Regions from separate parts of the Lysinibacillus sp. NPDC094403 genome, predicted to be linked through region 1. Evidence: a T-box and tRNA genes for the amino acid it is inferred to sense, from the RefSeq annotation. Region 1 holds a T-box; the other holds one or more tRNA genes.

What was found. The T-box of region 1 lies ahead of leuS (leucine--tRNA ligase). A T-box ahead of a tRNA ligase gene usually reads a tRNA of that ligase, here a tRNA-Leu.
Region 2: it encodes a tRNA-Leu, which carries the amino acid that the T-box ahead of leuS (leucine--tRNA ligase) is inferred to sense. The anticodon was not compared.

The regions. Positions count from the first base shown of each region.
Region 1 is NZ_JBNNTL010000015.1:56,413-72,788, forward strand. Features, by position in the region: gene asnB (asparagine synthase (glutamine-hydrolyzing)) at 1-97, opposite strand, end outside; gene ACQKMV_RS18635 (NAD(P)/FAD-dependent oxidoreductase) at 698-1,948, shown strand; gene ACQKMV_RS18640 (AIM24 family protein) at 2,148-2,840, opposite strand; gene ACQKMV_RS18645 (L-lactate MFS transporter) at 3,325-4,596, opposite strand; gene ACQKMV_RS18650 (DUF4181 domain-containing protein) at 5,395-6,333, opposite strand; gene ACQKMV_RS18655 (sigma-70 family RNA polymerase sigma factor) at 6,320-6,841, opposite strand; gene leuS (leucine--tRNA ligase) at 6,939-9,356, opposite strand; T-box leader at 9,444-9,655, opposite strand; gene ACQKMV_RS18665 (SulP family inorganic anion transporter) at 9,721-11,466, opposite strand; gene ACQKMV_RS18670 (ArsR/SmtB family transcription factor) at 11,531-11,878, opposite strand; gene ACQKMV_RS18675 (MDR family MFS transporter) at 12,052-13,230, opposite strand; gene ACQKMV_RS18680 (TIGR01212 family radical SAM protein) at 13,556-14,512, shown strand; gene ACQKMV_RS18685 (class I SAM-dependent methyltransferase) at 14,509-15,087, shown strand; gene ACQKMV_RS18690 (alanine/glycine:cation symporter family protein) at 15,354-16,376, opposite strand, start outside.
Region 2 is NZ_JBNNTL010000024.1:326-16,701, reverse strand. Features, by position in the region: gene ACQKMV_RS21815 (MerR family transcriptional regulator) at 362-775, opposite strand; gene ACQKMV_RS21810 (medium chain dehydrogenase/reductase family protein) at 792-1,787, opposite strand; gene ACQKMV_RS21805 (hypothetical protein) at 2,162-2,329, opposite strand; gene ACQKMV_RS21800 (hypothetical protein) at 2,476-3,405, opposite strand; gene ACQKMV_RS21795 (catalase) at 3,950-5,536, shown strand; gene ACQKMV_RS21790 (S66 peptidase family protein) at 5,585-6,487, opposite strand; gene nagB (glucosamine-6-phosphate deaminase) at 7,170-7,883, opposite strand; gene ACQKMV_RS21780 (arylamine N-acetyltransferase family protein) at 8,079-8,822, shown strand; gene ACQKMV_RS21775 (VOC family protein) at 8,947-9,297, opposite strand; gene ACQKMV_RS21770 (SGNH/GDSL hydrolase family protein) at 9,472-10,167, shown strand; gene ACQKMV_RS21765 (hypothetical protein) at 10,718-10,999, opposite strand; gene ACQKMV_RS21760 (ABC transporter ATP-binding protein) at 11,169-11,855, opposite strand; gene ACQKMV_RS21755 (ABC transporter permease) at 11,857-12,891, opposite strand; gene thpR (RNA 2',3'-cyclic phosphodiesterase) at 13,098-13,658, opposite strand; gene ACQKMV_RS21745 (hypothetical protein) at 13,983-14,996, opposite strand; tRNA gene ACQKMV_RS21740 (tRNA-Leu) at 15,097-15,177, opposite strand; tRNA gene ACQKMV_RS21735 (tRNA-Cys) at 15,225-15,298, opposite strand; tRNA gene ACQKMV_RS21730 (tRNA-Gly) at 15,307-15,381, opposite strand; tRNA gene ACQKMV_RS21725 (tRNA-Gln) at 15,388-15,462, opposite strand; tRNA gene ACQKMV_RS21720 (tRNA-His) at 15,480-15,555, opposite strand; tRNA gene ACQKMV_RS21715 (tRNA-His) at 15,590-15,665, opposite strand; tRNA gene ACQKMV_RS21710 (tRNA-Trp) at 15,682-15,755, opposite strand; tRNA gene ACQKMV_RS21705 (tRNA-Tyr) at 15,771-15,854, opposite strand; tRNA gene ACQKMV_RS21700 (tRNA-Thr) at 15,865-15,940, opposite strand; tRNA gene ACQKMV_RS21695 (tRNA-Phe) at 15,950-16,025, opposite strand; tRNA gene ACQKMV_RS21690 (tRNA-Asp) at 16,041-16,116, opposite strand; tRNA gene ACQKMV_RS21685 (tRNA-Met) at 16,121-16,195, opposite strand; tRNA gene ACQKMV_RS21680 (tRNA-Val) at 16,221-16,296, opposite strand; tRNA gene ACQKMV_RS21675 (tRNA-Glu) at 16,313-16,376, opposite strand, start outside.

The sequences.
Region 1 (16,376 bases):
CTGGTCCACGGTGAATAATTGTATTCATCATATTTTCAATCGTTTGATGATGATTGATCACATTTGTTCCATTAATATAGCCTATAAATCCGCACATTCTATTTTTCACCTCATAATTTAGTGCATAACCTTTACCATAATAGCATGAAAAGACATTCATTTCATGCAGACAATACAGATAAAGCAAAACTTTCATCAGTGAGGTTATACTACACCGATTATTCGTTCAAACAACGAGCACTTTATCTCATTTAAAAACACTTTATTTTTCCATCTTCCTCCTAAATTTCACATTTGAAAGCTCATCACCGAAAGTTTTAGATGACATTGTATTAAAAAGTATGTCATGTGTATAAGTTGATTGTAGTGGAGACTAGGCGACTCCTTGGGGATTAGCGAATAGAGGAACGAAGGCTAAAACTATCACATCCTGTGATAACGCCTTCGTGACCAACATCGTGTTGGCCCGAGACCCTACAGCGAAGCGAAGCGAAGCGGCTCATCGGACGCCCCCAGGAAAGCGCCTAGTCGGAACGGAAATCAACTCCACGTTATGGTGACGAGCTACTTAAAGTAGAAGATAAAGCATTATAAAATACTTTTGTTATATTTTCAATGTGAAAGAAGCCCCTCTATATAGACTTCATGTATAATAGGAAAGATTCCTAATTTGAAGAGAAAGTGAGTTTTTAAATATATGTACGATGTTATCGTTATCGGTGGTGGTCCATCCGGTTTAATGGCTGCTATCGCTGCTGGAGAGCGTAAAAAGAAAGTATTATTACTAGAAAAAGGGACAAAGCTCGGCAAAAAATTGGCCATTTCAGGCGGCGGTCGCTGTAATGTCACAAATCGTTTGTCTGTTGAAGAAATAGTCAAACACATTCCTGGAAATGGACGTTTTCTTTACAGTCCTTTTACGGTTTACAATAACGAAGATATTATCGCATTTTTCGAAGGACTTGGTGTGGCATTAAAAGAGGAGGATCATGGGCGTATGTTTCCGGTATCCAACCGCGCACAAGATGTTGTAGATGCACTTATTCGTCAACTTCAGAGGCTACATGTTGAAGTACGCTTAAACACACCCGTTAACAAACTTTTAATGGATGAGGAAAAAATTCTCGGGGTACGCCTTACAGATGGCACAGAAATTCGTAGTGAGGCAGTAGTCGTAGCCGTTGGTGGGAAAGCTGTTCCACAAACAGGCTCAACAGGAGATGGTTATCCATGGGCAGAACGTGCTGGTCATACAATCACAACGCTTTTCCCTACCGAGGTTCCTGTTCTATCAAAAGAGGATTTTATTCAGGCTCGTGAGCTACAGGGGCTTGCGTTACGAGATGTCGCTGTCTCTGTTTTAAACAAAAAGGGCAAGGTGCTCGTAACACATCAAATGGATATGCTCTTTACTCATTTCGGAATAAGCGGTCCTGCAGTTTTACGCTGTAGTCAATTTGTCGTAAAAGAATTAATGAAAACAGGTTATGAGCCTGTGACAATGCGTATTCAAACTCTTGTTGATTATAATGAGGAAACATGCCTGCAATATTTAAACAGACTCATTAAAGAAGATCCAAAAAAAGCTGTAAAAAACGTTTGGAAAGGAATTGCGCCTGAACGCTGGCTATTATTTTTATGTGAACGTGCAGACATCGATGTCCAAATGACAGGCAATGAATTATCACAGGAAAAAATCCGCAACTTAGCTAGACTACTCGTCAATTTCACAATGACAGTTAGTGGTACGCAATCCCTTGAAAAAGCATTTGTCACTGGAGGCGGCATCTCTGTTAAAGAGATTGAACCAAAGACAATGGCTTCGAAGAAAAAGATTGGTTTATTTTTCTGTGGAGAAATCCTCGACATTCATGGCTACACAGGTGGCTATAATATAACGTCTGCACTCGTTACAGGACGTATTGCAGGGATGAACGCAGGAATGTAATATACTCTATGTCTCGGACTTCTATCAGCGATTTTTCGGGAGTTATCGGCGATTTCGATCCTTTTATCAGCGATTTTCAGCGAGTTATCGGCGATTCCAGGTTTTTATCAGCGATTTCTTTCAATTTATCAGCGATTCGAGCTACTTTCTATCATATAAAAAGCGAAAAGCGTGTCCTAAAAATACAGGACACGCTTTTTTAGCTATCTTTAGACATATATACTTCCTCATATGGTTGAATGATGACAAAACCTTCACCTGAAAAAGCCATCTGAATAGATTCACCACTACCACGGCCGATAAATGTTCGGAAGCTAATATCTGTTTTAAATTCTGGTGCCAAATTACCTGACCATGCTACTGTGGCATGTGGATCAGTATAGATCGTTTCACCAGGCTTCACTAACAATGTTAACGGTTCGAAATGAGTTGTAATGGCTACCTTCCCTCTTCCTTGTAAGGTTACATTAAACAGCCCACCTGACATGACTCCTGCCATTTTACGCATTAAATGAATATCCCAATCTATACTTGGCTCAAAGGCGAGTAAATCATTGCCGTTTACACAAATACTTTCATCCTTTAAATCGAAAACCGTTATTTTTTTCCCTTGATCGGCTAAATAAAGTCGCCCCTTACCTTTCGCTTTCATAAGTTGTGTACCTTCGCCTGTTAATGCTTTTTTAAACATTTTACCTAGGCCATGCTCTAGCACACGTTCACGCTCAAATTTTATATCTCCTATGTAAGAAATCATCGCGCCCATTTTCGACCAAACCTCGCCATTTAGGTTGACCTCTAATACACGCTCAGTTTCTAACTCGAAATATTCATTTTCGTTGTCGTCCTGCTGTGTTTTATTAATAAACTCATTTAAAGAAAATTTCCCCATATCAATCTGCCTCCTCATTTACTTTATATACGCATTAACTTTTAAAAAGATTCAATCAACAAAAGGTATACTTCTACTTGAATTTAGCACTCTAACTAGACTTACTCAATAGATCATTAGCGGTTGCTATTTTTCTGACAAATACGATTCCAACTAGCAATAAATCAATGCACAAGGCAGTACTGTTATTATTTTATGCTGAATGAAGATAAAATAGGGTGAAAAAAATCCCTAGTTTTAGGAAACCCTTTTGAAAATTGATTATTGAACCATGCATTTGCTTTCCGTTACAAAATTTCTCTTTTGGTAGCGAAATCACTTTATTTCCCGTAATGATATTGACATCAGACACCGACTGTTATACATTAAACAGAGATTAATCAAGTGTTATATAACAACAACTATAAAAAAAGACCATACAAGCGTCATGTGCGAAATGACACTCATATGGCCAATACCTTCAAGTGCGAATTGAAAGTATTATTTATTGTGTAGCGGAGACGTCTCCAACCTTTTGAGAAGCTTCTTTTAATGCTGTGCGTTTACGTACATCTGCACGTAAAGTTAATGAAATAATTAATGAAGCTGCAATTAACCCTGTAAACACATAGAATACTGGAATATAGCTTCCATAAGCATTTTTAATTGCGCTTACTAAAAGTGGGCCAAATACGCCACCTATTGACCATGTAGTTAATAAATAACCATGAATAACACCAAGTTGCTTCGTACCGAATAAATCACTTGCAAATGCAGGTAAATTCGAGAATCCTCCACCATAGCAACTAACAACTAAGAAAATAAGTGCTTGGAAAATAATTACGTTTGTTGTATATGGTAAGACGATAAATGTAACTAGCTGTGCGATAAAGAAAATTACAAAGACGTTCGAACGACCAATATAGTCAGACACAGCAGCCCATACTAAACGACCACCACCATTAAATAATCCCATTACTCCTACCATTGCTGCGGCTCCCGCAACTGATAATCCTACAATTTCCTGAGCCATTGGAGATGCAACAGAAATCATCATAATACCTGCTGTTACGTTTACTAAATGCATCGACCATAGCATCCAGAAATGCTTAGTTTTTACAGCTTCACGCGCTGACATTACTGCTAAATCTTTTTTCACAACTTCTTTACCATTGTTTGCAGCCGCTTTCATATTCGCTGGCATATAATCAGGTGCAGGCGGTACTATATATAAAGCCCCTAAAATCATTAACGTGAAATAACTTGCCCCTAAAATAAAGTAAGTTGTAGAAATACCCACAGCCTCCATTAAGTTAGCTGCGACAGGCGCTGTAATTAGTGCCCCTGATCCAAATCCAAGTACAGCCATACCTGTTGCTAAACCTCGACGGTCTGGGAACCATTTTACTAATGTCGATACAGGTGAAATATAACCAATACCCATACCCAATCCACTTAGTAAACCATATGTTAACCAGTACATTGTTACGGAATCCATTGAAATCGCCACACCAGCACCAGCTTGTCCTGCTCCAAATAGAACAGCTGCTATCATCGCAGATTTACGTGGCCCCATTTTCTCTACTAAGCTACCAAATAACGCTGCGGAAGAACCAGCAAGCCCCATCATTATTGTAAAGGCAATCGTTACGTTTGTTTCGCTCCATCCCATTTCTGTGACAATCGGTAGCTTGTATACACTGTATGCATAGGCTCCACCGATCGAAAGATGAATAGCGATTGCGGATAATGCAATTAACCATCTATTTTTATTCATAAATTCTCTTTTCTCCCCTCTTTTGCTACCTGTGAAAGTTTTATGAACGTCCATGTAAAACAATTTACCATTTAGAATTATTCAAATGCAAGATGTTTTTTTAAAAAATATTATTTCTCCAAAAAGTATTTTATTTTTTACCCTAGTAATATGATAACGAAAACCCTACAGTCTCTAAGTAAATAGATGTTTATTAAACGAAAATTATTACATTTTTTAGCTAATATTATTTTTCTACTCTATTATCCAACCACTATTAAATTATTTTGATATAATTAATTTTGTGCATATTTTCACATGTAACCTATATGTATTTCACTTTTCCTCCCCCTCACAATTTCTCCATACTTCATTAAAAGACCATAAACAAATATTCATTACATAGAAATATCTAGAACAAAAGAGAATTTTAAAACTTAAATAAATGAATTTCTTTCGTATAAAAAGGAAATCAAAAAAAATATTATATTACACTTTTAACTTTTAATGGATTTTAAATCAAATAAATACAATACACATTTTGCATATTTCAAAATGAATAATCATTACCCATTCATTTTTATTATTCAAATATATATTTTTTCTTTTAAAAAGAATCCTGCATATTCTTTTTAACTATGGCCAGTCATGCTTTTAAATTCAAAAACAACTAAACCTATCAGTTTTCATAAATACATTTGCTATAGCACACAAATAAAAACAGTTCTTTTTAAATGGAGTTCATAATTAATCTAGTAATATATCAAAAAGAGATGCTCTGGAATAATTCGAGCATCTCTTTTTCTTTAGTTTCTCTTTTTATAGAGAATAAAAGAGAAATATAATTATTGTAGGTCCTATTACGATCGATGAAATAATCGTTACGTAATGTCTTTTTTCTTCACGCCCATAATAATATTCAATCATAATAGAACTTACCATGGCGACAGCTAAAAATCCGCATATTGCTGCTGTATATAAAAACCAGCCATTTATATTAAATAAAATTATAACCACTGCATTTATAAACTTAGCAATATACGTTGTAAGTTGATGGCCTGTATTGATATATTTTGGCTCCTTTGGAATGCTAAACATTTTTCGAATAGCTTTTTCAATAAGCCACAATAGAAAGAGAGCAATTATTAAAAAAGTAAACATCTCACCGAAACTAATATCTTTATCATCTTTTCGCATAAGGGCAATAAATGCTAAGGCAGTATCTTCATCTTTCACTTTGTAAAAGATATTTGTATGTCGATCGCTAAAAGCTAGCTGCTCATCGTTTAAGAACATTTTCAGTTGCACAGCCTGCCCATTGTCAAACTCCACCCATACATCACGAAATGCAAAATAATTAGTATCCTTCTGCGATATAACTGCTTTCTGTAGCACATTGGCTATGAGCGTTGTTTCTGAATCTTTTTTATAAGCTCGTTGTCCTATGATCCAGCCAGTTCTTCCAGCCTTAAAGGAATCTCCCTCCCAATTATGTGCACTAGTAAATTGTTTAATATCTTCATGTTGGGCTAGTTCAACAACCGTAGCATGCTTAGCTGTATCTATTTGCTTCCATGGACCAATTAAAATCAAACAGAGTAACGTCACGACTGCTCCAATGATAATCGCTGGATATTGCCATCTATGAGGTTGTTTATTTTGCTGATATACATTTTGCAAAATACTCTCCTGCAATTGTTGCGAAAACCGTGGGGCTTCTCCAAGTTCTTTATCCAGTTTATCCTTAAAAGATGTCATCTTCTAGCACCTCCCAATGACTTTTGTCCAGTTTTTCCTGCAATATTTGTCTAGCTCTACGCAGTCTTGTTTTCACTGTATTTTCTGTACATACAAGAACCTCTGCTATCTCTCGAACCTTTAATTCTTGATAATAATAAAGAATTATAACCTCTCTATAGATGATCGGAAGCTCAAACAAGGCTGCTGTCAAAATTCTTAGCTCATCCTTTTCAAGTAAATTTGTTTCAGGCGTTCGCTTGCTGACTCCGATGTGCAGCTTTTCAAATAAAATATGACGTTTATTTTTCCAGCTTCGTAAATAGTCATGACTTTTATGTACTGTTATTTTTACTAAATATGTTTTTAGTGAGGATCTTTGTTCAAAGCGCTCCTGCTGCCGATAATAGGCAAAAAACACATCTTGAACGATTTCTTCTGCAATTGTCCAGTCTTTAACATATAGATAAGCTACTCGAAGACAATACTCACCATGCTCATCCATAATATTCGCTAAATGCTCACTCAAACAAACACCTCCTATTCACACTATAGTCGTATCGAAATCTCAGTTGGTTTCAGTAGAAAAGAAAAAAGCGCCCAAATATTGGACACTTTTTACATTATTATTTAACTACAATATTAACAAGCTTGCCTGGAATGACAATAATTTTTATTAAATTTTTGCCTGCCATATACTCTTGTACTTTGTCATCTGCAAGTGCTACTTTTTCGATTTCTTCTTTTGAAGCATCTTTCGCTACGATGATTTTTGCACGTACTTTGCCGGCAACCTGAACTGCGATTTCCACTTCATCATCAACAAGTTTAGACTCGTCATATGTTGGCCATTCCTTATATGCAAGTGTTTCGTTATGACCTAAAATCTGCCATAACTCTTCTGCAACGTGCGGAACCATTGGAGCTAACATCTTCACAAAACCTTCAGCGTATGCTGTTGGAATAACATCTGCTTTGTAGCAATCATTGATGAATACCATCATTTGTGAAATAGCTGTATTGAAGCGAATTCCTTCGTAATCCTCTGTCACTTTTTTCACAGTTTGATGATATGACTTTTCAAGAGTTTTGTCATCAGACGCTTGAATTTTAGCAGCGATTGTACCGTCTTCTTCATTGGTAAATAAACGCCAAATACGATCTAAGAAGCGACGTGCCCCGTCCAAGCCATTTGTTGACCATGCAACAGAAGCTTCAAGTGGCCCCATAAACATTTCATATAGACGTAAAGTATCAGCACCATGTGAAGAAATGATTTCATCAGGGTTAACGACATTGCCTTTTGATTTAGACATTTTTTCATTACCTTCACCAAGAATCATCCCTTGGTTAAATAATTTGTGGAATGGCTCTTTCGTGTGTACAACACCTAGATCGTATAATACTTTGTGCCAGAAGCGAGCGTATAGTAAGTGTAATACGGCATGCTCTGCCCCACCGATATAAATATCAACTGGTAACCAGCGTTTTAGTAACTCAGGGTCCGCAATTGCTTCTTTATTTGTTGGGTCAATATAACGTATGAAGTACCAGCTAGAACCTGCCCACTGTGGCATCGTGTTCGTTTCGCGACGACCTTTTTTGCCTGTTTCAGGGTCAACAACATTTACCCATTCAGAAATATTCGCTAGTGGAGATTCACCAGTACCTGAAGGACGAATATTATCTGTTTTAGGTAGCATTAATGGTAATTCTGATTCCGGCACTGGTGTCGTTGTACCATCTTCCCAATGAATCATAGGGATTGGCTCACCCCAGTAACGTTGACGAGAGAATAACCAGTCGCGAAGACGGTAAGAGATTTTCTTCTCCCCTACGCCTTTTTCCTCAAGCCATTCAATTGCCTTAGCAATACCGTCCTCTTTGTTTAAGCCATCAAGGAAGTCAGAGTTAATGTGCTTACCATCCCCTGTGAATGCTTCTTTACTAATGTCTCCACCTTCAAGTACAGGAATAATTTCTAAACCAAATTCTGTTGCGAATTCATAGTCGCGCTCATCATGTGCTGGAACCGCCATGATTGCACCAGTACCGTATGATATTAATACGTAGTCCGCAATCCAAATCGGCATTTTTTTACCGTTAATTGGATTGACTGCATAGGCACCTGTGAATACGCCTGTTTTTTCTTTCGCTAAATCTGTACGCTCTAAATCAGATTTCAATTTTACTTTATCTAAATAAGCTTCAACAGCTTGACGTTGTTCAGCAGTTGTAATTTGCTCTACTAATTTATGCTCAGGTGCAATAACACAGTATGTAGCACCAAATAATGTATCAGGACGAGTTGTAAACACTGTGAAGTTTTCATCTGTGCCATCAATGTTAAATGTTACTTCTGCACCTTCCGAACGACCAATCCAGTTACGTTGCATATCCTTAATAGACTCTGGCCAATCAACTTCCTCTAAGTCATCGATTAAACGGTCAGCATAGGCTGTAATTTTAAGCATCCATTGTTTCATTGGACGACGTTCTACAGGATGACCACCACGCTCTGACTTTCCATCAATAACTTCTTCGTTTGCAAGTACTGTTCCAAGTGCTGGACACCAGTTTACAGCTACTTCATCTACATAGGCTAAGCCTTTTTTATAAAGTTGGATAAAGATCCATTGTGTCCATTTATAATATTCTGGATCTGTTGTGTTAATTTCACGATCCCAATCATAGCTAAAGCCTAGCTCTTGGATTTGACGCTTGAATGTCGCAATATTTTTCGCTGTAAATTCTGCTGGGTCATTTCCTGTATCAAGTGCATATTGTTCTGCTGGTAAACCGAAAGCATCCCAGCCCATAGGATGTAGGACGTTATAGCCTTGCATACGTTTAAAGCGGGAAAGAATGTCTGTTGCTGTGTATCCCTCTGGATGCCCTACATGAAGACCTGCACCAGATGGGTATGGGAACATATCTAACGCATAAAATTTTGGTTTTTCTGTTTCATTTTCAGTTTTGAAAGTTTTATTATCAGCCCAATATTGCTGCCACTTTTTTTCGATTTGTTGATGATTAAAACTCATTATTTTTCCTCCTTTGAATGTGTCATGCTTTTCACTAGAATTGACAAAATATTTAAAAAATAAAAAAACTCGCCCCTTTCTTTATCAGAAAGGGACGAGAGAATTCGTATCTCCCGCGGTACCACCCAAATTAGTGATCACACTCGGCTCTAGCTTCCTTAACGCGGAAGGAACGGCACGCGCTATTTCACGCGGGCAGACTCAGAAGGCGAGTTCAATTTGCTTTCCTACTAGCTCCCACCAACCGCTAGCTCTCTAAAAAGAACCACAAATCTACTATTCCTCATCACTGTCTTTACATGTATTGCATTTATTCTAATGGAAAGTACTAAAAAGCACAAGCCTTTGTTAACATACTAACCCATTACTGAATAATTAAATCCTTTTTCTCCGTTGGTAGGGGGGATAACTCCTGACATTCACGAAAAGCAAAATGCTTACATCCAATGCATTTATTTGTATCTAAATAGCTGAAAGCTTTATTAATCGCCTCTCCTGTATGCTGATAGAAATTCTCTTCACCAATTGCAGTATATAAGCCATTGTTTTGTAGTGCTATTTTCAAATCATCTTGCACACCTGTAACTAAAATGGTACCACCCTGCGTTTTGAAATTTTGAATGATATTACTAAAATACGCCTCACCTGTTGAATCCATAAAGGGCACTTTACTCATGCGTAATATCAAAACTTTTTGTTGATGATGAATGGAACTTACAATTGCCTGCTCAAAAGTTTGAGCTGCACCAAAGAAAAGTGGGCCCTCGATCGTATAAATACTAATTTGTGGACAGTCATGCTTCTGATGAACAACATGTGATTGCACTTTTCCACTCTTTAACGAATGGTCTGGTAATACCTTTGTTACTACTAGCTTTTCGCTCATACGCTTCGCAAATAATACGACTGCTAACACGAGCCCAACCTCTACAGCTAATGTTAAACTTGTAAAAACAGTAAGAAGAAACGTAATGATTAAAACGAGAGAATCTCCTGATTTTAATTTAACAATATGTGCAAAATGCTTTTGTTCACTCATATTCCATGCCACAACCATTAAAACTGGAGCCATACTTGCTAATGGAATATGTGAAGCAAAGGGCGCTAACAATAATAAAGTGACTAATACAAATACACCGTGAATAACACCTGATATTGGTGATACTGCTCCTGTTTTTATATTCGTCGCAGTACGAGCAATAGCACCCGTTGCAGGAATCCCACCAAAGAAAGGAGTGATAATATTAGCAATTCCTTGACCAACAAGTTCTCGATTACTATTATGTTTTGTATTTGTCATGCCATCCGCTACTACTGCAGATAGAAGTGATTCAATTCCACCAAGCATGGCAATTACAAACGCTGGCCCAATAAGTAGCTGAATTCGCTCAAATGTGATATCCGGAATTGCAAAATTCGGTAATGTATTCGGAATTTGACCATAGGCCGTTGCTATTGTGGCAACTTGTCCAGAAAAAAAGAACGTTGCAACTAATGTAGAAACAACAATCCCCGCTAGCGCCCCTGGTACTTTAGGTAATACTTTCGGTGTTATTAAAATAATAATAAGACTAATGATTGCCGTTAAAACACTATAAAGGTTTGTCGTACCAATATGCAAAACAATTTCTTTTACATTGTCAATAAAATACTCATGTCTCTTAATATTAGTCAAACCTAAGAAATTGGCAATCTGACCTGTAAAAATACTAACCGCAATTCCTGCTGTAAATCCTATCGTTACAGGACGAGGAATAAATTTAATTAATGAGCCAAGTTTAAAGATACCCATTAAACACAAAATAATCCCGGCCATTAATCCTGCGACCAGTAAGTTTTCATAGCCATACGAAATGACTATTCCAAGCAGAATTGGCACAAAAGCACCTGTAGGTCCCCCGATTTGATACTTCGAACCACCCAAAAGTGAAATAAGTATCCCAGCAATAACAGCTGTATATATTCCATACTCAGGCTTAACACCTGACGCAATGGCAAAGGACATTGCCAGCGGTATTGCCACAATCCCGACAATAATCCCTGAAATTAAATCTTTCTTCAAATGATGAACAGAATATCCTTCATATCGTCCTGTAAACAGTGACTTCATCTATAAATCTTCCCTTCAAAATAATAGCAAGGTAAATGTTTCATAAGAACTCAGTCTACAAAATTTACATATCCTCTTCATTATTTTCGTTAATAGTCATTTCTTCTAATCTTGAAATTGTATTTATTAAGTGATTGTTGAAAATATCTTTTGCGACACCAAGTAATTCTCCAATCATCGGATCACTCAAAGAATAGTAAACTTTTTTCCCCTCTTTCGTCCCATACACAATATTTTTGCTCCGTAATACACTTAATTGCTGGGAAACAGCTGAGCCTTCTTTTTCTAAGCAGCTTTGAATTTCATTGACATTCTTTTTACCATCTACTAATAATTCCAATATTCTAATTCGTAATGGATGTGCTAAAGCTTTAAAAAAGTCTGCCTTAAATTGCTGCAAGCTCTCTTCCACATAAATCCCTCCACGGAACTTCATTTTTATATATTCAAATATTTGAATATGTATGAATGATTGTACGCTAATATATGCTTACTTTCAATATCAAACATTAAAAAACGAACAAAAAACGTGTTTCCCACACAGTTTTTGCTCGTTCCCTCAAAATATTTGTTAAATTTACCCTATTAATCTGTCACTGTTTTATTCTTTCGTAAAGGATAATCATAGATAAGGCATGGAATAATCGCAAACAATACAATAATTACTAGAATTGATACGAGCGCAATCATGCCAAACTGATCGACCATAACACCACCAAATAATGGGCCAATCATACGACCTGTTGTTGCTGCACTATTAATAATTCCTTGATAAAAGCCCTGACGCCCTTTTGGTGCAAGCTGATTGGCGATGGTAGGTAAAGCAGGCGTATAAAACATTTCACCAAAAGTTAACACGACCATTGCTGCCCCAAACATTTTAAAATCACTTGCAAATGCAATGATTCCAAAGGATATTGCGATGAGGGTAACACCAAATACTAATTGACGCTTCAATTTATTTTCCCAACGTTTTACTAGCGGCGCAATTAGCGGTTGCCCTAAAACGATGAGAAGGCCATTAATAGTCCATAGTAAGCTGTACTGTTTCAATCCTAATCCTAAATCTTGCGTATAGGAAGAAATAGTCGCACTCCATTGTGAATACGCTAACCAGCATAGCACAGAGGATGAACTTATAATTAATAATGCATAAAACGGTGCTTTATTAATAATTCGCTTACTTTCACTCACGACATTCTTCGGAGCAATGCTACCCTCTTCTAATTGTTTAAAAGTAAATAAAGCTATAAAAAAGAACAAAATATACATGGCTAAGTTGACCTTAAAGACGTAGTCAAATTGGTAATCAGCAACAACCCCGGCAAGTGCAGGTCCAATTGCCACTCCTAGATTTTGAGCTAAATAAATAGCGTTAAAGGCCTTTCGTCCACCCTCAGGCCACGCAGTTCCAGCTAAAGCAAACATCCCAGGGAATACGATACCTCCACTAAAGCCAAGTATCGTTAATATCCACACATAATGTGGCCAGCCATGCCAAATCGTTAGGGCTATTAATGAGGCAATCGTCAAAAGAATGCCAAACATTGTTGATTTATAGCCACCTATTCTATCAAATAAATAACCACCCAAGAGATTCCCTATTACACCGGCAGCAGAATTCAACATCAACACAAAGCCAGCCATCGCAAGTGACTTCCCTAAATAATCGTGCAAATAAATGGCGTTTAATGGCCATAAAAATGAGTTGCCCGTCGTGTTCACAAGCATTCCGATAATTAAAAACCAAACGCTTTTTGGCATAAAATATCCTCCAATATTTCGCTACTCTAAATAGTTAGTTTATGTTGAAAAATACAAAAGTACAAGAAAAATAAATTTACTCTTTTTACATAGACTTTAGAACGCTATTAATGAAGGTATTTTTAGTGTTGGTTACGAAAAGCACTCTTTGATTCGCTCAGGTCATTGTCCTTTTTGCTCAGCTACCTCCATGATTCGCACCAGTCGTCTTATTTTTTCGCTCAGCTTTCCCAGTATTAAATAGTAAAGTCCTTAATAATAAATTCTTACCTCATGACGGAACCATTGACACATGATAAAATATAGTGTTAGAGGAGTGAAATAAATGACAGAAACAAACTTTCCTTTTCCTTCAGACGGGAAAAGATATTATACATGGAATCGCTATTTACGTGAGCAATTTGGTCATAAAGTTTTTAAAGTAGCACTAGACGCAGGCTTCGACTGCCCAAATCGTGATGGAACCGTTGCCTTTGGAGGTTGTACGTTTTGTAGTGCAGCAGGTTCAGGTGATTTTGCGGGCAACAAAGTTGATCCTATTGAGGTGCAATTTGCTGAAATACGTGACAAAATGCATCAAAAATGGAAGGATGGCAAATACATGGCCTACTTCCAAGCGTATACAAATACACATGCGCCGCTACCAGTGTTAAAGGAAAAATTTGAAGCTGCGTTGGCTCAAGAAGGTGTTGTTGGATTATCCATCGCAACTCGCCCGGACTGTCTACCAGATGATGTAGTCGAATATTTAGCTGAATTAAACGAGCGCACTTATTTGTGGATTGAGCTTGGGCTTCAAACTGTTCATGAAAAAACTGCAAATCTTATAAATCGTGCCCACGATTATGCAACCTATGTGGAAGGTGTTGAAAAGCTACGAAAACATGGTATTCGAGTTTGTTCGCACATTATTAATGGTCTTCCTCTTGAAGATTATGACATGATGATGGAAACTGCTTGTGAAGTTGCAAAGCTCGATGTACAAGGTATTAAAATTCATTTACTGCACCTTTTAAAGGGTACACCAATGGTTAAGCAATACGAAAAGGGTATGTTAGAATTTTTAGATCAGGACGTTTATACAAAACTTGTAGCAGATCAACTTGAAATTCTACCACCAGATATGGTTATTCATCGTATCACGGGCGATGGACCAATTGATTTAATGATTGGCCCGATGTGGAGTGTTAATAAATGGGAAGTATTAAATGGCATTGATGCTGAGCTTGAACGACGTGGAAGCTGGCAAGGGAAATTTTATCAAGCTGAGGTTGCCAAATGAAGTTACAGCGCGTTTTACAATATGCTCAACAGCTAATAAAAGAAACAGTTAAAGAGGGCGATACTGTAGTGGATGCCACAGCAGGAAACGGCTACGATACATTGTTTTTAGCACAGCTTGTCGGCGATGAAGGCCAAGTATACGCCTTTGATATTCAAAAGAGCGCTGTTGATGCAACTCTCCATCGCCTTTTAGATAATGGCTTAGAGCATCGTGCACTTGTCTTACATAGAGGGCATGAAGAAGTAGTCAACTATGTACACAAGCCAGTAGCTGCTGCAATTTTTAATCTTGGGTATTTGCCTGGAAGTAATCACGACATCATTACACAGCCAAATACGACAATACAAGCAATTGAAGATTTACTACAACTGCTCAAAATCGGTGGTCTTATTGTCCTTGTCATTTATCATGGTCATCCGGGTGGTAAGGAAGAACGAGATGCTGTCATAGAATATGTTAGTCAACTTCCCCAAAAATATGTACATGTATTAAAATACGAGTTTCTAAATCAACAAAATGATCCACCCTTTGTGATTGCTTTAGAAAAAGTGAAAGATTACTCGTTAAGTTAATTAGCTAGTTTTAATATTTAAGGCATGATTCCGATAACGCATTGGAATCATGCCTTTTAATTTAGAAAAAAAATATCCCCCGATGGCGCGGGGGGCATCCGATGATCCCCAAGGAGTTGCCTAGCCTCCACTACAATCAACTTATACATTTGGCATACGTTTTAACAAATTTCATCTACAACTTTTGGTGTTAAGTCTTTTTTATAGCAAACAAAAAAACTATCTAATAGAATGTTAAATCTATTAGATAGCTTTCTCTCTATCATCTATTTATTTTTACGTTTCTCATTATAGTCTACCCAGAAATCTGCACCTTTAATTCCTAGTTTACGAGGATCAAAAACAGGATCTTTTCCTTCTTTTTTCTGTTTCTCATAATCCTTTAATGCGACTATAGCAGGCTTCATAATAATTAAAATTGCTATAACGTTAATCCAAACCATTAAGCCAAGTCCAACATCCCCCATTGCCCAAGCAAGGTCGGATGTACGAATAGTACCGTAAAATGCAGAAATTAAAATTGCAAATTTAGCTAGCCAAATGACGACTTTTTCTGTAGCTCCTGAGAATAAATAAGCCACATTTGTTTCGGCAATGTAGTAGTATGCCATAATCGTTGTAAAAGCAAAGAAGAATAATGCAATCGCTACGAATGGTCCACCAAAACCTGGTAGTGAAGAGTCAACTGCATATTGTGTGTATGCTGCGCCTTCTTTAATACTTTTCGCAAATGTGATTTGTTCTTCCCCAGTTAATCCACCTTTATTGAAATCGCCAACATAAACAAATGAATCAGCGCCCGCTTTTTCATCGTGTACATTATACATACCAGTAAATAAAATCATAAATGCTGTAGCTGTACAGATTAATAAAGTATCAATATATACAGAAGCTGCTTGTACGATACCTTGTTTAGCAGGGTGTGATACTTCTGCAGCCGCTGCCGGATGCGCACCTGTCCCTTGACCTGCTTCATTTGAATAAATACCGCGTTTAACCCCCCATGCAATAGCGGAGCCAATAATACCACCAAAGATTTCTTGTGCACCAAATGCGCTAGAAAAAATTAATGAAAATACAGCTGGTACTTCTTTAATATTCATTGCAATAATGATGACGGCCATAAGAATATATGCTAATGCCATAAACGGTACAATGATCTGTGCAGCATTGGCAATCCATTTAACACCACCGATAATAATAGTGCCTAATAATACAACAATAATAAGTCCTGTAATCCAAGTCTTAACATCGAAAGCGTTTTCAACCGCTGTCGCAATTGCATTCGA
Region 2 (16,376 bases), on a different contig from region 1:
AATGAAATAGAATTCAATGTAAAAATTACCTGAATCACTATACCATATTATCCTATTACAATTCTGACAAAATAAGGTGTCTATTTCCACCCTTATCATTCGCCATTTTTCGACATATCGAATGAAGTCAAGGATCTATGTAACTTATTGAACTTGCTCAAATGAGTAAAGCAAGAATCATTTCTTTTTTGAGCGGTTCAAAAAAAACGTTCAACCGAAGTGGCTAAGCGCTTTTTGATAGTCTGTTTTTTTAGGATTTTAGCCAATGGTACCTCTTGCCAAGTCAAATCAATTATGCCTCGGCATAATTCCGTGACATCCGATGGAGGCTTTAACTTCTGCTGGAAGAAGTTAAAATGCTTTACTGGTTTTGAAGTCTATCATTTAGCATAGCTAAGTAAAAACTTCTTTTCTCATTTGCAAGAGTCATCACGTTTTCCAATTGCTCCAATTGTTGCTCTAGTAGATTAACATGTTTATTTAATAGTTCAATCCGTTTATGTAAAATAGCCTGGATATCTTCTATTTCTTGATCATTTTGTGTTAGCAGACAGCCATCTTCAGCAAATAAAGTCATATCTTTTAGCTTCATTCCTGTTTGCTTTAATCCATAAATAAATTGGATAAAGCGAAGATCCTGATCATTATATTGCCGAATCCCGTTTTGCTTCCCATCCAAGCGATAAGGATTAGGTAAGAGACCCATTTTTTCATAATAACGAAGTGTATATGCAGAAATACCTGTTAATTTCGATATTTCACCAATTGAGTACATTAGGTTTAGTCCCCTTTCATTCACATATAAGAACAACCTTTCCTACAGATATTGATTTTTCAAGCAATTCTTGTGCATGTGCCGCTTCCCTTAAAGGAAGTCTGTAAGAGATCAAGGGATTGATTTTCCCTTCCTCTAACAATGAGAGAAGGAACCGAACATCTTCCTTAAACCAATCTAATCTTTCTTTTTTTAATGAGGTTATAGAGTAAAGATAGATAGGATTACCTTTCCCTGTAGTTCGATTTCCAGCCAGACTTTCCCATTCTTCTGAATCTTCTTGCTGAAGAATCGACGTATAGCCGTAACCTATGAAACGGCCATTCTTGCTTAAGGTTTTCATCGAACGTTCATAATTCCGGCCTCCTATTGGATCAAATACAGTATCCATACCTTCAGGAGCCTGGATTCGAAGAGCATCTACAAAATCTTCGTTTCGATAGTCAATCGGCATGGCGCCGTATTGGGATACAATTGAATGTTTAGCTAAGGAAGCCGTGCCATACATTTCTAATTTCGCTAACTTTCCAAGCTCAAGTAATGCAGTACCAACCCCTCCACTTGCCCCGTGAATAAGGATACGTTCTCCCTCAGCTACCTTAGCAATCCGGTGAAGCATTTGATAGGCTGTCACATAATTTAAGATCGCAGCAACCGCCGTTACGGAATCGATATGAGCAGGAATCCCGACAACCTCATCGTCCATCGCGTACACGTAAGATGCATAGCCACCTGTTCCGTTAAAAAAGACGGCTACCTTATCCCCTACCAAATATTTTTGCACGCCTTCTCCCAACTCGTCAACAATCCCAATAGCGTCGTATCCTGGGGTAAAAGGAGGTATAGGAGATAGCGGAACTTTACCCTCTCGTCTCATAATATCCGCAAGTGCAACCCCTGCTGCTTCGACCTTAACTCGAATTTCTCCCCTTTCAGGTTTTCGTAAGGGCTCCTCTATCACATCAATAACCTGAGGTCCTCCGTATCGAGTTACAATTACTCGTGTATTCAAATTAAAACATCTCCCCTCAATAAAGATGTTTGTATTATATTTGCTAGAGTAAACTCTAAGTCAAGGGAACTATTTTGCATTAGCCATGGTTTAAAGTTCTATTACATAGACGATTTCCCTGAAACTGTATACAATAGATTTATGGGGTCGATGAGACTTCATATCGAATTGGATGTGCTGTTTTCAAAACTAGCTTTTTGGAGCTAACTTAAACAAAACCAATGACAAGTTACCTGTTACTGTATGACCAATGACTAATAACCAACTATAAGCAATGGCCATACTCAAACAACTTGACAATTATTTGAAAACGCCATCCAATAGCTCTCTTACATCTTGTATGTAGGAGAGTTTTTTATGTGAATATAATTACCTCATCTTGCTTTAACGAATAAAGAAGCAACATAGAAAATAAACCCTATTACAAAGGCAATTAATTGATCCAATAATAATTCATCATGAAGAAACCATTTTAGCAAAAAGACTCCACCGAAAATTAACATGATTAAAAACCCAACATATTTCAATCCATTATGTAGCATTTTCTACCTCCTTAAATTAGCAAAAAAATCCAAGGTGTTTAGATATTACCGAACACTCTTGGATAACTTCCACTATTCAATTCTATGATTTAACTGTTCCTTATCCAAAGAATTATGTTATAGCTAAATCAAACTATTATTTTATTTCATTCTATATTTAAGTCGAAAAAATCTTTCTTTTCGTCCTCATTCAACAAATATATTCCTGTATCCGTTTGAATAACGAATTGATTTTTCCATTTTAAAAACTCGAAAGGTCTAGAATTCAGAGAAATATACGGGGTAATTTCTCCGCTATCAGGATTAAAGATGACAATTCGTTTGTTTTCCATATCACAAATATATAATTGACCATCAATATAAGAAATATATTCAGGATAATTTAAACCGGTCATTTCATTTTCAGAAAAAATTACACGGAGCTCAGTGTTTAATTCTCTTTGCTTCTGAGCAAGGCTTTCGTCTGTTGTATAATGATAGATTTTTTCTATTTTGAAACTCGGAAACATATATTTTACAACCGAATTTAATGTTGGGGATACGCCCCAAATGGCCTGTCCATCCGAACAAATTTGATATAATGTATCACAATAGTCGGCAGCTTCCAATGAAATATATTGTACAAGCTCGTTATGTTCATTAAAATGTAAAATGGTATCATGCGGCCATAGGAGACAAACCGTTTCATTTTGTATGGTACATTTCATAAAATTTGTAACATAAGAAAATAAATTATTTGGGATGATATCCATTTCAAAGTCCTTTTCAATATTTGCTCCAAACGCATTATTAAAGTATTCCTTCTGACTTATCAACTTTGAGTTTCCGTCTTCTTTTATCCAACACTTCGCTATACTTTCGATATAAGAAAAATTCGAACTCGATAATTGCGGAAATATCTTTCCCCAATTTTCACAAAAATTACTTTTCACATATAATTCTTTTGGAATTTCCTTTAAATACTCCCCATCATATTGATAGTAATAAGTTTGGTTGTCTTCTTCAGAAAAACTAGCGAAAAATAATGTACTTTCGGTTTGTATAAGAGCATGACCATTCGAATGTAATTTTTTCATAATATCTTTATCATCTCCATTCTATAAGGGAGGGTGAAAACTCATCAGCAATTATCATCGTGATGACACTTATCCCAAACTTGTTAAAAACAATAGCACGAATATCAAAATTTTCGAAATCACTTTTTTCAGTTTTTTAAGCATATTTTGATAATCCACTTGTAATGAACATAAACAAACTTCAAAGATTAATCTGTATATTTTTTCTGTTACTTCTTCTTGTCTAGCAAGCATTATTCTATACTAATGTAACTCCTCATGTTATTCCTCGCCCCTCTTTAATAGTGATAAAGAACTTACTTGGGGAAAATAAAAGAAAGTTAGTTTTCATTCTTTTCTAATTGTATCTTTTAATCCATTTATCTCTTTTCTAAAACATCAGTTTGTGAAGCTGCTTTGCTCGTTACACGAACGTCACAAACTTCGTAAAAATCAAAAACTGTATTCATTAAACTCACTCTCCCCTAGTTTGTAAGAGAGTTTTCATGTCTAGTTCTCCCCTAACATGGACACAATGGATATATCCAAAGAAAGGGGTTAAACAATGACAAACCAACATGATTCAACAAACGAGCATGACATGACTTTGACAAATCGACAGGGGCACCCTATTACTAACAATCAAAATATACGAACTGTCAGTAATCGAGGACCTGCAACTCTTGAAAACTATGATTTTATAGAAAAAATAAGTCACTTTGACCGCGAAAGAGTTCCTGAGCGCGTTGTTCATGCGCGAGGTGCTGGGGCACATGGCTATTTTGAGACATACGGTGTTGTTGGGGATGATCCTATTTCTAAGTATACAAGAGCAAAAGTGTTCCAGGATAAGGGGAAACAGACACCTATTTTTGTGCGCTTCTCAACGGTTATTCATGGTGGTCATTCACCAGAGACATTACGTGATCCACGAGGCTTTGCTGTAAAATTCTACACTGAGGATGGTAACTGGGATTTAGTCGGCAATAATTTAAAAATCTTCTTTATCCGCGATGCAATGAAATTCCCTGATATGATTCACGCCTTTAAGCCTGATCCTATTACAAATATTCAGGATGTTGAACGCTTTTTTGATTTTTGTGCAAGCTCACCAGAATCCTTCCATATGGTGACATTCATTTATTCACCTTGGGGTATTCCTGCTAATTATCGAATGATGCAAGGCTCTGGCGTCAATACGTATAAATGGGTCAATAGTGAAGGCAAAGCTGTCCTTGTAAAATATCATTGGGAACCTTTACAGGGCATTAAAAACTTAACACAAAAAGAAGCAGAAGATATCCAAAAGAAAAACTTCAATCATGCCACACAAGATTTATACGATGCGATTGAAAATGAGGATTATCCTGAATGGGAGCTAAACGTCCAAATTATGGAGGATGGTCCACATCCAGAGCTTGATTTTGATCCGTTAGATGATACGAAGCTTTGGCCTAATGATCAATTCCCGTGGTATCCAGTTGGTAAGATGGTGTTAAATAAAAATCCAGAAGATTATTTTGCTGAGGTTGAACAGGTCGCTTTCGGTACAGGTGTACTAGTGGACGGATTGGATTTCTCGGACGATAAAATGCTACAAGGTCGTACCTTCTCTTATTCTGATACACAGCGTCATCGTGTAGGTGCAAACTATTTACAACTCCCTATCAATGCTCCTAAAAAACGAGTGGCAACCAACCAAAACGGTGGTCAAATGATGTATAAGCGAGATTTAGCTCCGGGGCAAAATCCTCATATTAACTATGAGCCTTCAATGTTAAATGGTTTAAAGGAAGCTACTCAATCGGCTAAAGAATATACGCCACTCGTGGAAGGTAATCTCGTTCGGGAATCAATTGATCGTCAAAACAATACGAAGCAAGCTGGTGAAACATATCGCAATTTTGAGCAATGGGAGCGAGATGAGCTGCTTGAAAACTTAATTCGTGATTTAGCAGTCTGTAATATAGCTATTCAAGAAGCGATGATTGCATTAGCAGAGGAAGCAGATGAAGAATACGGTCGCTTGTTGAAGGAAGGATTACAAAAAGCTCGAAATAATTCTTCTTCATCAAAGCCACTTGGCAATATTAATGGTGATGAAGCCCCTAAAAAGGCTGTAGATAAAGGTCATGGCGCAGAGCCTTATTAATATTCATAATAAAGCGCTCAGCACAAAATAAAGTGCTGAGCGCTTCTTTTAATGCACACCAGGCAAAATCTTTAGTACCTTTTTCTGTGCATCTAAAATAGCATCAACTCCTAATGGAATAGCAATATTCGTTGAATCATGGCCAATTTTAAAACCTGCTACAACCGGAACGCCTAAATCCGCAAAATAATCCTTCATTAAAGTAAATAGTGCCGCTTCATCCGCTTCTGTTTGGGTAAAGGAACCGATAATAACACCTGCTAATTGCTCAAGCTTTCTTGCCTGCTTTAATTGCTGTAGATTCTCATCGATTTTTGGAATAGTTTCTCCAAGCTCCTCAATTAATAAAATGCGACCTTCCGTGCGCACTTCAAATTTAGTACCTAATGTGTTAACAAGGCGCCGTAGATTCCCACCTATAATCTGACCGCGAGCAACACCTGATACAATCGTTGTTAACGGGGCAATATCCTCCGTATACTGTAATTCCATCGGCGAAAATAACTGTAAAAACATTTTCTTTGATAAATCATCTATTCTATCTACAGACATAAGGAGCGGTCCATGAAACGTCACTAAATTAGCATATTCATTAATCGCGCAATGTAAATATGTAAGATCAGAGAAGCCCCAGAAAATTTTTGGATTTTCCTCAAGTAGTCCGTAGTCAATCTTTTCCGCAATTCGTGCAGAGCCATAGCCCCCCTTAACACAAAAAATTGCCTTCACCTCTGGATTTCTCACCATCTCATGAAAGTCATTCAGACGCTCCTCATCACTACCTGCTAAATAATCATGCTTTGCCTGAATAGTATCCCCAATTATATAGTTAAGACCTAACTCATCAAGAAAGGATAGTGCATCCCCTAGCATTTCGGGCTTCACTAGACTTGATAAAGCTACAAGTCCAACTATATCACCCTTTTGTAAATGTGGTACGGTACTTTTCACCCTAACCCCTCCTATAGTTTTTCTTATTTTAGCCTATAGATCATATTGTAGCATTGATTAATAGCGAAGTTAATTCTTATAACATCTGAACTTTCGGGTGAATGGTCCTCCATTTTAATGGTCTATCCGTCGCTTTAGCTCTTCTTTCCGTCGCTTTGACAATTCCATCCGTCGCTCTGATTTCTTTCCGTCACTTGAGCTCTTCTTTCCGTCGCTGTCTCCTTTCTATCCGTCGCTTTGGCAATTCCATCCGTCGCTCTGATTTCTTTCCGTCACTTGAGTTCTTCTTTCCGTCGCTGTTGCCTTTCTTTCCGTCGCTTTGACAATTCCATCCGTCGCTCTGATTTCTTTCCGTCGCTCTGATTTCTTTCCATCGCTTGAGCTCTTCTTTCCGTCGCCGTCGCCTTTCTTTCCGTCGCTTTGTCGATTCCATCCGTCGCTCTGATTTCTTTCCGTCACTTGAGCTATTCTTTCCGTCGCTGTCTCCTTTCTATCCGTCGCTTTGACAATTCCATCCGTCGCTTGAGCTTTTCTTCCCGTCGCCGTCGCAGTTCTATCCGTCGCTTTGCCGATTCTATCCGCAGCTCTGCTTTCTTTCCGTCACCCTGGTTCTTCTATCCGTCGCTCTGAACGCTAAAATAAAAAAGCGTAGACTTCAAATAATAAAGTCTACGCTTAATTCCTATTTTGTTCCGCCGTAAATAACTGTTACATTTGGATGATTTAATAATTGGCTTGCTGGGAAATCTTCAGTGACGATACCACTTTTTAATTTTTCCATAGCCTCTAGCTTTTTTTCACCAAATGCAATTAACACGATTTCCTTGGCATTCATAATAGATTGGATGCCCATTGTAATAGCATGTGTTGGTACATCCTTAGAGTCATCAAAATAAATTGCATTTTCTGTGCGCGTAGATTCAGTTAACTCTATAATATTAGTCAGTGAATCAAAAGCTGTGCCCGGCTCGTTAAAGCCAATATGCCCGTTTACGCCAATACCTAGAAGCTGGAGATCAATTCCTCCCGCTTCCTTGATTCGAGCATCATAAGCTACACACTCATCATCTAAATCCTTTGCCTTACCATTTGGTAAATGTATATTTTCTTCCTTAATATCTACATTCTTAAATAAATTGTCATGCATAAATGTCCAATAGCTTGCTGGACTTGATTGATCGAGACCAACATATTCGTCTAAGTTAAAAGTAATAACATCGCTGAAAGAAATATTTCCAGCTTGTTGGCGTTTCACTAATTCCTTATACATCCCTACAGGAGAACCACCAGTTGCTAATCCTAAAATACTTGTTGGCTTTACTTGTAATTGTTTAGTGAAAATATCCGCTGCTACTTCGCTCATTTCATCGTATGAATTTACTTCTATCCATTTCATTTCGCTTGTCATTCGTATACCTACCTTACAATCATTATTATTAACTAAAATAATAGGAAATATTTATCTTTATAGTAGCTAATATTTTCATTTTACAAGTTATTTACCTACTTTTCTATTATTTTCTTTCTATTATTCACGTGTATTCTCGAGCCATTTCGGTTATGTTATTTAGTAAGGAAGTGAGGAGATTTTATGAATTCACAAATGCAGCAATATTTAAAGCTTATTCAATTTCAAGGATCTTTAGAGCCATCTATTAAGCTACTTGGTCAGCTCCAAACAAGACATCTCCATATCATTCCTTATGAGAACCTAGATGTTGCCTTGAAACATGGCATCTCCTTCACTATCCCTGACCTTTTTCAAAAAATCATTATTCAACATCGCGGAGGCAATTGCTTTGAACTAAATATTTTATTTAGCTGGCTACTTCGCGAACTCGGATTTTCTGTAACCAATCGTTATGCTCAGTTTTGGCGCAATATTGAAGCAGATACTCCTGCCAAAGATGTACCTATGCATCAGCTATTACTCGTCAATTTCGCTGGCCAATCATATATTTCAGATGTTGGCGTAGGTGCACTAGCTCCTTGTAAGCCAGTTCCACTAATAGCTGGGCACCAACACCGTGAAGGTAATGAGCTTTATAAAATTGAACGAGATGAAGCGAACGGCTGGATGCTGTACGAACAAACAAAACATAATTGGCGTTTACTCTATAGTTTTTTTGATGACGCAAACGATGCAAAGTTTGCACCAAGACTTTCTAAACAAAAAAATAAAATCGCTATGATTCGTACCCCTCGTGGACGACACACAATGCTTAATAATGAATTCCGAATATATGAGGGACAATCCCTAACAACCTATACAACTCATAACGAAAAGGAATGGCGACAAGCACTTCATCGCTTTTTTCATATTTCATTAGATTAGATGCTTCATACAAAAAGCAAGCATCCCCATTAATAGGAGGCTTGCTTTTCCTGTGCTAACTTTTTAGATACGACTTATTTACAAAAAAGCCTCCGTAAGCGTTTACAGAGACTTATTAATTAGACTATTTGTTTTGAATTATACCGAAGCCAAGCCCAGTTGGATCTACCATATAGGCAAGATAAAACTCATCGAATTCCATTTTGTCACGAACAATGATGGCACCATTCTGTTTAGCATTGGAAATAGCTTCATCGATAGAATCCACTTCAATTTGAATACGTGTTCCAAAAGGATAGTCATGTGGTCCCTTAGCAATACCGCCATTAATCCCAGATTTTTCATCATCCCCGGTTGTTACAGCCCAATATTCCCAATTAGGTACAGCTACCTCCCAACCAAAAACCTTTGCATAAAACTCAGCTGCTTTTTCAGGCTCCTGACTATTCAATTCAAACCCTATTACCCTTCCCATATAATTCCCCTCCTGATTTTTGAAGTATAATTTATAGTTCAACAGTTTGTTGAATATTTCCTTCAACCAGACTTCTGTAACTGGCGATGTCCGTAGCAATTGTAAAAACTTTGAGTCACTCTTTATTCAGGCAATTACTATTTTTTTAAAGGAGATAAAAAAGGCGGGATATAAATGAAAATTGCATGTATAGGAGACAGCTTAACAGAAGGTCGACCAGGGGTTTCATTTTTTAAACTACTAACAACAAAACATCAACATATCGAATTTGATAATCACGGTAAACCAGGTGAGACAGTAAAAAGCTTATACACTCGTTTAGAGAAATCGAAGCTAGCTACTTATTATGACCTCATCTTTCTTTGGATCGGTGTCAATGATGTCTATGCTAAACTTTTGAAAGTGCAGGCACAGCCAGTTACAAAAGATCTTCAAGAGTTTAAAGATTACTATGTAAAAGTTTTAGAAATGTTTTTAGCATCCTCTAAACATGTTGTTTTAGTAACACCAGCTTTAATAGGAGAGGCGATAAAAAACACTTCAAATACGGAATTAAAAGAGCTCTCCTCCATTATTCAGTCCATTTCTTCTAAATATGCAAATGTTAGCTTTTTAAATATGCAAGAGATTTTTGAGAGTCACTTGGAACAAGTTAATAGTTCGGATCATATTAACACCAATGTTATGCGAGTAATGAAAGATGTACTGTTTTATAAAAATCCTTTTCGTATTGACCGTTTATCCGAAAAGAGAGGGCTACATTTAACTTTAGATGGTGTTCATTTAAATAGTAAAGGCGCAGAACTTGTCGTGGAAGAATACACAGCTGTAATTGAACAGCTTCAATTACAGGAAGCTACTGTCCATTAGGAATTCATACGAGGGATGAAGGTTGCAGTTGTTACTGATGGTGTATCAGATATAAGGAAGGCTATCCACAAAGAGTTAATAGATCGTAATCAATCTTGATAAATCGGCGATGTCCAAACAATTGAAAAAACCAAAAACGATGTCTTCGCAGCAATTAGCAAAATCACAATTGCAGGCGTACACAAAAGTATACCTATTATTTGCCCAATGCCAATGCGTAAAACAATGGATGTTGTCTTCACCTTCTCACTTCTTTACACAGAGCATTAACGAGAATGGTCTGAAAGTATGCCGAAAAGCTCGATTAACATAAACCTTTAAAATAAAAGCTGTCTTTCTAAATGGTAAAAAACCGCTATGCTTTTCCGCCGGCAAGGCACGAGCCGCATCAGGGCTAAAAATAGGATATTGGGCACGAAGACATATGTCTGCATCGCTACAATATCATTTACACTTCATCACAAAAACAATTCGTAGGAGTCTCGCGGCTTTTTACCTTTATATTAAAGATAACTAAAACACAAAAACTAATTAACCCCTTAAGAGGCAGCTAGTGATCTTCTTCATTCTTCTTATAAATGCCTAAGAGTAATATAATAAGCCCTATAACAAAAATCAAAGGAGATAAAAACATCATAATCGATGCTGCCCAACCGTTTCTAACCGTCATTCCATACGTGACGCCAATTAAAAAAGATAAGAATGGTGCAAATGCAAGCATTGTAATGATACCCCAAACTATATATCTTCCTTTCTCCGACCTTCCTTCGCTTAATTGGAACGCCGCTATTAAACCTACTAATACAATTATTAATGCAATGACAAACGCCATAAAATCACCTCCTCTTTTCTTCTACAATATGCTGTATTAGTTAAATGGTTTGGTAACTTTAACACTAAACTTCTTAAAAATATCCCTGTCATTAATCTAATGCCGTTATTTAATCAAAAAAAATACCACAACCAGCAATTGCTGTGGTTGTGGCTTTTTACTGCTCGATCTAATTGACATTTTGCAAGATAACACCATCGCTCATTTTAATAATACGATCTGTATAAGCAAGCATCTCTTCATCGTGCGTCACCATTAAAGTAGTAATGTTTAAGGTCTTAGTCAAATCTCTAATTAACAACATAACCTCTTTTGATCTTTTTGAATCTAAACTTGCTGTTGGTTCATCTGCGAACAGAACTTTCGGTTTATGAATAATTGCTCGAGCAATGGCAACACGTTGCTTCTCTCCACCTGACAATGAAGAAGGATAAGAATTTTTCCGATGGTCCATTCCTACTAATTTTAGTATTCGATCAACTTCATTTTTTTGTTCAGACTTCTTTAACTTGGATTCAGAAACATCTAACATTAGCAGTAATTGTTCCTCAACTGTTAGGAAAGGTACAAGGTGTGCAAACTGAAAGACAAATCCAAATTTACTTGCTCGTACTTTTCGAACTTCTTCAGAGCTCATTGAAGTTAAATTGTTATCTTCAAATATAACTTGCCCATCTGATGCAGGCTGAAGTCCTGCAGCTATTGTTAGAAGCGTACTTTTACCAGAGCCAGATGCACCTACCAATGCTATGATTTCTCCTTCTTTTAGAGAAAGGTTTATTCCTTTTAATATTTCTTCTTTTACTTCGCCATTAGTAAACGTTTTTCTAACCTCATCAATTGTAAATAAAGTCATATTAAGCCTCTCCTTGCTGTATCGCTTGTAATGGTTCAATCTTTCTAATTTGTAGTCCTGAAATTGTAGCCCCAATAAATCCAATAATTAGGAACACTATCGATAATTGCGTCGTCGTCGCGATTGTTAAAGAGAAAGGCATCCCTTGTGGCGCTACCATATTAAATGCTTGGCTAAAGGCTACAGACAAAATAAGTGAAATAACTGTAATGATGGCCATCTGTGTCCATATCAATTGGAATAACTTACTTGTTTTCAAACCAATAGCTTTTAAAATTCCGTATAAGCCAATTTTTTGAACGTTCATCATATAGAAGAAGATTGCAAACAGCATCCCACTAATGACTACTAAAAACCAAACGATCATATTTAAAGACATTTGTTCTGCATTATAGCTTGGAATTGTATTAAGAAACGCTTTGTTTGAAAATGATTCTAATCCAGCAAATTCTTTTGAAGAATCTCCGTTTGGTACGAAAATCATCTGCATTTCATCAACACGGTAAATTTCTTTATAATCCTGTTCATTAATATAGGCAACAGGTGCATGACTATATTTCTTTTGGTCGACAAATCCTTTTACTACAAACTTGCCACTAAATTGATTATTCGTTAATGTATCTCCTACTTTAATTCCTTTATCTTTCATTGAACTATCTAATACGACTTCATTATGTTTCACATTTTCAAATAAATCTGACTCGGTAGATGTAACAAAGGCAACGCTTTGTTGCTTATTGTCCTTATCATTTAAAAAGCCCATTTGTAATGAAAAAGCTACTGCATCTTTTTCTTTGCTCAATATATCATTTTGTGTACTGCTATCTATTTTTGACAGATTATAAGTTTGATCTGCGTCCTTATTCATATAAAATTGACCTTGTGGTAAATCCTTAATTAGAGCGGCATTATCTTGTGACAATCCATTCGCCAAACCAGAGATAATAAAAGTTAAAAAACTAACTAGAAAAACAATCGAACCTAATATTAAAAATCTTACTTTATTCTTCTTAATTTCTTTCCACGCAAGATTCATAGTTAACTCCTCCATTCCTTTTTACATCCTTATCATAAGATCCTTAAATGAACGGAAGATGAACTAATTATTAAAAATGAAATGTTTTTAACAAAAAAAGCTCGTAAACCTTTTCTTTTTTAGGTTTACGAGCTGATTGTAATATTACTCATTATGATAGTAGTAGGCTTCACCATGTACACCATCCTAAATTGCTTTCGACAGATCTAATGACCATCTAAACGAATAACAGCCTTTTTATGATATTTAGGAGTTTCCTCTAACTTTGATTCGTACAAAATTACTTCATCTACTAGAAATTTGGGAAGCTGAAAATTTTCTTCCATCAATGCCTCGAACGGAATTTTCCCACATGCTTCATCCCATTTTCTCGCAACAGTTATATGTGGTGTAAAAGGCTTCTTATCTAATTCAAATCCAGCTTTAATACAATCCTGGTATACTATGTCTCGCACAAAATTTATTTGCTCAGATTCGAGCAGATCCACCCATAAAATTCTTGGATATTCTCTTCTTCCAAAAGTATTGAATCCTTGAATTATTAATTCGAATGGAGGAACATTCATCAGATTTTTCCGCGTTTCATCCACTACAGCCTGTAATTGCTTTTCATCCGCATGACCTAAAAAAGCCAATGTGATATGATAATCTTCCTGATGAACCCATCGTTTAAAATGAAAGTCTGTCTTCATTTTTTCACATCTTACTTTAAGAGCTGCTTTAATATCTGAAGGAAGTGGAACTGCAATAAAAAAATGTCTGTTCATAATCATACCCTCTCTGTTCATCGTTAATGCTGCTTATCAGGCATTATGTCTTTTCCTACTATAATTTAACCATTACTACTCACGCTAAAGCGGCGAAGACCACTCAGATAAAAGGCAAACATTCCTTCCATTTAAATAACCCACTTTGCTTTTTAGCTGAGTGGGCCTTATTATCTTTGATTATTTATCTATTTCAGGAAAGGAAAAACCCAAACGAATGTAAAATTCCACACAATAAAAGAATGAAGCAACCTTACGAAGTTTTTAAATTTAGGATTCTCCTTAAACAGTTATATCGAATACAGCTGTTTAACTGTTTTTTATCTATCCTATGTAACTCAAACTTTCTTTTTCGACCATAATAATTCCCTTAGAAGTAATTTCGTATAAATTTTTATCAGCTTTATATGAAATTAAATTTTCATCTGCTAAAAATTTTATTGCTTTATTCATGTGTTCGCTACGATACGGTGATTCTAAACTAAAATAATCTTCGTATGTCAAATCATTATTAAAATAGATATTATAAAGCTCATTTAAAAGCCTTTCTCTCAATGACCTGTAGAAATGAATGTTAGATTCATCTCTAGTAGCCCAATGTTCTAATAAATATAGCTGACCAATAGCCATACTATCCTCATAATGAATGATATAATCTGGAATTTCTTTAAATAATTCTAATAGATCTTGTTCTAAATCTATACTAATTTGATGAATTATATCTATAAATTTTTTATGATTATTATTTACTTTACAATCTCTTAAATTCCTATACATATAGATGTTTAATTTAGATTCATTAAACGCCCAATGATATTTTAAACATTGAGCTACTGCCCAATAATGAGCATTATTTTTCTCTGCCATGTATGACCAGATTTCAACTAAACAGAAAAAATTCATTTGTCTTTCAGCATAATCTGGATATAATTTAGTGTAGTCGTATACAATTTCTGAAAAAACTTGCATTTCATAAATATCATATTGCTGAACGCCTAAATTGTTATTTTCATAATGTTTACTTCTTGTATAGTCTCTATAAGCTAAGAAAGTTTTATTAGTAAGTCTATGTTGATTTTTTTCAATCAAAACTAATATCTCATCTCTTAAATCTTCCCATTTAACCCTTATTTCATCTTCCCTAAAAGCATTTACAGTATAAAAGAAATCTGCCAATTTATTAATAAAAATTTTATAAAACAATTCATGATTATCTTCTTTAGCTGTTTTAACTCTAGAGAAATAGAAAAAAAGAATATTCACAAAGATTGCTAATACAGCACTAAATATAGCTGCTGTAAAGGCCACTATAAACGATTCGCTACCAATAATATCCATTTAGTCCACCTCTCTTTTGTCTTTTATTATATTCTTTCTACATTTTTTCTACAATAAAAAAAGAACCCCTGATATATCAAGGATTCTTCGTTGTAATTGATACCGGTGGTCGGGGTCGAACCGACACTCCAAAGGAACACGATTTTGAGTCGTGCGCGTCTGCCAATTCCGCCACACCGGCATAATGGAGATAAAAAAAATCGGAAAATCCGATTAAGAAATAAATTATGGAGGCGGCAACCGGATTTGAACCGGTGATAAAGGTGTTGCAGACCTGTGCCTTACCACTTGGCTATGCCGCCATAATAATTGGAGCGGAAGACGAGGTTCGAACTCGCGACCCCCACCTTGGCAAGGTGGTGTTCTACCACTGAACTACTTCCGCAATAAATGGCTGGGGTACCTGGATTCGAACCAGGGCGTGACGGAATCAAAATCCGTTGCCTTACCGCTTGGCTATACCCCAAAAGTTAAATATATAAATGGGGCGACTGATGGGAATCGAACCCACGAATGCCTGAACCACAATCAGGTGCGTTAACCACTTCGCCACAACCGCCATATTACTATATATTTTATTGTTTTAAATTAAATGGGGCGACTGATGGGAATCGAACCCACGAATGCCTGAACCACAATCAGGTGCGTTAACCACTTCGCCACAACCGCCATGAAATTAATTAATTGGCAGGGGCAGTAGGAATCGAACCCACATCAAAGGTTTTGGAGACCTCTATTCTACCGTTAAACTATGCCCCTATAAAAATAAAAAACTGGTGGAGGGGGACGGATTCGAACCGCCGAACCCTAAGGAGCGGATTTACAGTCCGCCGCGTTTAGCCACTTCGCTACCCCTCCGGAAAAGCCATGGTGCCGGCGATAGGAGTCGAACCCACGACCTACTGATTACAAGTCAGTTGCTCTACCAACTGAGCTACACCGGCAAAAAAATATGGTGGGTCAGGACGGAATCGAACCGCCGACACTTAGAGCTTCAATCTAATGCTCTACCAACTGAGCTACTGACCCATATTTTTTAAAAAATGGCGGTCCCGACCGGGATCGAACCGGCGATCTCCTGCGTGACAGGCAGGCATGTTAACCGCTACACCACGGGACCATTTTGGTTGCGGGGGCCGGATTTGAACCAACGACCTTCGGGTTATGAGCCCGACGAGCTACCACTGCTCCACCCCGCGATAATAAGGTGATTTATTTAAATAATGGTGGAGGATGACGGGCTCGAACCGCCGACCCTCTGCTTGTAAGGCAGATGCTCTCCCAGCTGAGCTAATCCTCCATCTGGGTATTAAAAATGGTGACCCCTACGGGATTCGAACCCGTGTTACCGCCGTGAAAGGGCGGTGTCTTAACCACTTG